Regions from separate parts of the Amorphus orientalis genome, predicted to be linked through region 2. Evidence: riboswitches for the same ligand, from Rfam matches in the RefSeq annotation. Region 2 holds a riboswitch; the other holds the start of a gene.
The links. A riboswitch is a leader RNA that binds a small molecule or an ion and turns the genes downstream of it on or off. The one in region 2 is predicted to bind thiamine pyrophosphate.

Region 1: it holds a riboswitch for thiamine pyrophosphate, as region 2 does, so the genes downstream of both, thiM (hydroxyethylthiazole kinase) here and J2S73_RS15805 (ABC transporter permease) in region 2, are expected to answer to the same signal.

Annotation. Positions count from the first base shown of each region.
Region 1 is NZ_JAUSUL010000002.1:1,091,797-1,094,262, reverse strand. Features, by position in the region: gene thiE (thiamine phosphate synthase) at 1-280, opposite strand, end outside; gene thiM (hydroxyethylthiazole kinase) at 285-1,085, opposite strand; TPP riboswitch at 1,180-1,272, opposite strand; gene J2S73_RS12875 (helix-turn-helix domain-containing protein) at 1,356-2,399, opposite strand.
Region 2 is NZ_JAUSUL010000003.1:287,283-289,748, reverse strand. Features, by position in the region: gene J2S73_RS15810 (peroxidase-related enzyme) at 340-891, shown strand; TPP riboswitch at 955-1,065, shown strand; gene J2S73_RS15805 (ABC transporter permease) at 1,227-1,970, shown strand; gene J2S73_RS15800 (ABC transporter substrate-binding protein) at 2,012-2,466, shown strand, end outside.

The sequences.
Region 1 (2,466 bases), on a different contig from region 2:
CGGCGGGCAGGTCGCTTTGGCCCACGTGAACACCGTCGGCACCGGCGGCGTGGGCCACGTCGATCCGGTCGTTGACGATCAGCGGCACGCCGGTTCCGGCAAGCACCGCCTTGAGCGCCAGCGCCTCTTCCAGAAGCTGGCGTCCGTGGGCCTCCGGCTTGCGGAGCTGGACCATCGTCACGCCGCCGGCGACCGCCGCCCGGGTGATGTCCACCGTCTGCTCGATCGGCTGGCGGTGGTCGGTCACGAAGTAGAGGGTCAGATCGAACGGGACGGGCATCGGGTCAGACCTCCGATATGGCGGCATGACCGGCGAGCAGGTCCCGGTCCAGCTTGTGAAGGGCGTCGAACAGGAGGGCCGGCAGGGAGCCCGGACCCTCGGCCCGGCTTCCCGCGTATCGGCCGGCCGCCGCCAGTACCGCGAGTGCCGCCGTGGTCGCGGCCATCCGGTCCTCTTCGACCGCGCAGAACGCGCCGATCAGGGCGGTCGCTGTGCACCCGAGCCCGGTCACCTGGGGCATCAGTTCGTGCCCTCCGTCGATGCGGATCAGCCTGCCGCCGTCGGTGACGTAGTCGCTCTCGCCGGTGACGGCGACCACGCCGCCCGTGCGCGCGGCGAGGGTACGGGCGGCATCGAGGGCGGTCTCGGAACCATGGAGGCTGTCGACCCCGCGCCCCTGCGCCGCAACCGACCCCGAAAGGGTGATGATCTCGCTGCCGTTGCCGCGCACCACCGTCGGCCCCATGGCCGCCAGATCGCTGGCCAGCCGCGTCCGGTACGTCGTCGCGCCGATCCCGACCGGGTCCAGCACCCACGGGATCGGACGTTTGTTGGCCACCCCGACCGCGAGCTTCATCGCCGCAGCCCATTCCGAGGAGAGCGTGCCGATGTTGATGACGAGCGCCGACGCCAGGCCGGCGAACTCCTCCACCTCGTCGGCGGAATGGACCATCGCCGGAGACGCGCCGGCCGACAGGAGCGCGTTCGCCGTCGTGTTCATGACGACGAAGTTGGTGATGTTCTGGACAAGGGGGTGTGTCTGACGCACGCGATCGGCGATCGCGGCGAGGGTGTCCATATCCATGGAAATCGCCTCCGTTCGATGTCGCGCCATCCCGGTGCGCGAACACCGGGGTGCGTGACGGTGAGGCGAAGGAAACTCATGCGCGGAACCGGAGGACCCGTCCGCGTGAAGATCCCTTCGCTGGCATGACCCAGATCAGGTTCGACGGGTGCTTCTCAGCCCAAAAAAGGCGCCCCGCTTCACGTGCAGGACCGTGCAGGCAGGCCGGTCCGGCGTCAAGTCCGGGTGGGGACGTCGGACTTTCGGGGAGATGCGGAGGCGGCCGCCGGATCAGCCTGCCTTGCGCGTCGGCCGGTATCGGAACCGATAGGCTGTCGGTGCGCAGCCGACCCAGTGGCGAAAGGCGCGGGTGAAGCTCGCGTGATCCTGGTAGCCGAGGGTGAGGGCGATCTCCAGGACGGACAGATCGGTCTCCCGAAGCAGGCTCATCGCGCGCTCGCGCCGTGCGGCTTCCACGATCTCGCGATAGGTGTAGCCCCTTTCGCGGAGCCGGCGCTGCAGTCCCTGAACGCCGATGCCGACCAGCCTTGCCGTGCCCTCGATATCGGTGTGTCCGTCCAGAAGTCTGAGCGCCACGATCGCCGACAGCGATCTGGCCGGCTCCTCCGCAGCCTGCAGGACGCCTTCCGCCAGCACGGCGCGCAAGGGGAGGTCATCGGCTGACAAGAGGGCGTGCCGGAACGGTCCGGCCTGCAGGTCCTCTGAGCGGATCGCGATTCCCGTTCCGCGCCGATCGAACAGGATCGGGACCTGCAGCCGGTCCTCGAGAAGGTGGGCCTGCGGATCGCGCGGATAGCTGACCTCCACCCATTCCGGCATCCAGTCCTTTCCGAGATACCGGCGGGCGACGATGATCATCGGACCCAGCAGATGGTCGGCGTGCTGAATGGAGCTGCGGCTGAAGCTCGGGCCGAAGCTGCGCCAGAGCCAGCTGTTTTGATGCTGCAGCAGGTCGATGCCGCCGCCGACCGTGTGGGCCCAGACCGTTCGGTTGTAACGTTGGATCGCTTCGCCGAGCGTCGCCGATCGCCAGCCATACTGACCCCAGGTGCCATATCCCCAGTCGGTTTCCATGGCGAAGCCGACATCGAGGCCGAACGTCCGATCCCCGAGCAGTCGGGCGCATCGTTCGAACAGGCCGACCATGGCGTAGGTCGGGATCGGCAGATTGGGGTCTGAGACAATGTCCACGGGCAGACCGGCCTGCTCGAGCGCGCGCCAGAGCTGTCGTTCGCTGGTGCGTTCTCCGAAGATACGGGGCAGGGGACCCAGGCCGCTGGCGCGGGCAAGCGCGATCGAACCGCGAAAGTCCATGTCCGCCTTCCCCCATGACCGCGCTCCAGCGAGCAGCGCTGATCTTGATGGCCAATTAACAAATGTT
Region 2 (2,466 bases):
TCCTCTCTGTCGTTGGTATCCGGCGCAGACGGCCGCGGCAACAACGCCGATACAACACGGTTCACGGAGTCCTGTTCGCCGGACGCGACCGGGATCGGCACCAATGCCTCTCCCATACCGTCTTGTTCCTTTTGATGACGCCGGCGGAGAAGGCCGGATCTTGGGAGACGCCGCTTTGCAACACCGCCGCCGGCATGCCTTGATGGGCTGATGACGCGACCGGCGCTCGCGGGCGGTTTCCGCAGGGATCGCGGGATCGCTTCGAGAGCCCGCGGAAGAGACAAACAAGGGAGGTGAGACGTGGCCAGGAAGACAAAGAGCGCCGACTTCGACAACCCGGTGATCGCGCTGTCGCTGGAGGCCGCTCCGCTCAGCGAGGCGACCGAGGCCTATTTCGCGAAGTGCGAGGAAAAGCTGGGCCTGGTGCCCAACGTGCTGAAGGCCTACGCCTTCGACGAGACCAAGCTGCGCGCCTTCACGGACATGTACAACGACCTGATGCTGGGCGACTCGGGTCTCTCGAAGCTCGATCGCGAGATGATCGCCGTGGTCGTGTCCAGCGCCAACCGCTGCTACTACTGCCAGGTGGCCCACGGGGCCGCCGTGCGGGAGCTGTCCGGCGATCCCGCACTCGGCGAGCTGATGGTAATGAACTACCGCGCCGCGCGCCTGACCAAGCGGCAAAGGGCTATGCTCGACTTCGCCTGGAAACTGACCGCTACGCCGTTCGATGTGGTCGACGAGGACCGCGACGGGCTGCGCAAGGCCGGCTTCAGTGATCGCGACATCTGGGACATCGCCTCGGTGATCGGCTTCTTCAACATGTCCAACCGGGTCGCGACGGCCACCGACATGCGGCCGAATTCGGATTACCACGCGCGCGGGCGCTGACACCGCGATCGAGGCAAACGAGACGGCGGGGGTTGCGGCGCGGCGGCGAGTGCGCAACACTTGCCGCGTTCCGAGGGGTGCTCCGTCAAGGAGCTGAGATGGTGCCGTCCGGGTACCGAACCCTTTGAACCTGATCCGGGTCATACCGGCGAAGGGACGGACACCACCGACCGCTCGTCATTCCCCGGATCTTCCGATTCCAACGACGTGGACGGTGGATCCAATGCGCTGTTTTTCCTTCTCGATCCCTTTCTCGGCCGGACCTGCGCGTCCGGAGCCCCGGCGGCCGTTTTGCGGTCCCTGCCGTCTTTCGGGTATGCGCCGGATCTGACGGGATGGTCGTCCTGCGCGCCCTGCTGGTGACGGCGGCGCTCCTTCTGCTCTGGGAGGGGGCGATCCGCCTGTTCGCGCTGCCGCCCTTCATCCTGCCGTCGCCGCTGGATGTGGCCGGCGCGTTCCAGACCCGGTCCGGCTATCTGTTCGAAAACGCGCTCGTGACCCTGAGCGAGATCCTGCTCGGGTTCGCGATCGGCGTCACCTGCGGCGTCACCACCGCGCTCACCATGAGCGCGTTCCCGCCGGCTCGCCGGCTTCTCCTGCCGGTGGTGATCGCCACCCAGGCGCTGCCGGTGTTCGCGATCGCGCCGCTTCTGGTGCTCTGGTTCGGCTACGGCATCGCGTCGAAGATCGTGATGGCGACGCTGATCATCTATTTCCCCGTCGCCTCGTCCTTCTATGACGGTCTGGCCCGGACCGATCCCGGACTGCTGGATCTGGCGCGTCTCAACCGCGCCAGCCGGCTGCAGACCCTCGCCCTGATCCGGGTGCCAGCCGCACTGCCGAGCCTCCTGTCCGGTCTCAAGGTCGCGGCCGCCGTCGCTCCGATCGGCGCCGTGGTCGGCGAGTGGGTCGGCTCCTCCGCCGGGCTCGGCTTCGTCATGCTGCACGCCAACGCGCGGCTCCAGTCCGATGTCCTGTTCGCAGCCCTCGTTCTGCTGGCGGCCATGGCGGTCGCCCTGCGGCTGGCGATGGATGCGCTCGCCCGCCGAATGGCGCCATGGGCGCCCGAAGCCCTCTAGCCAATCCGATGATCAGCCAACGAATGAAAGGGAGTTTTTCAATGTTGCGTTTGGCTTTCGCCTCGATCGTTGCCGTCCTGGCGCTGTCGGGCAGCGCCTCCGCCCAGGAGCAGCGGTTGACCGTGCTGCTCGACTGGTACCTCAATCCCGATCACGCCCCGCTCGTGGTCGCCGAGGAGCGGGGTTATTTCGCCGACGAAGGTCTCGCGGTCGAGCTCGTCACCCCGTCCGATCCGAGCGCGCCGCCCCGGCTCGTTGCCGCCGGCGAAGGCGACATTGCGGTCACCTACCAGCCCAGCCTCTATCAGCAGGCGGAGGAGGGGCTGCCGCTCGCGCGCATCGGCACGCTGGTGGCGACGCCCCTCAACACGCTCGTGGCGCTGGCGGACGGGCCGATCGAGCGGCTGGAGGACCTCAAGGGCAAGACCATCGGCTATTCGGTCGCCGGTTTCGAGGATGCGCTCCTGGCGGCGATGCTGGGCTCGGTGGGGATGAG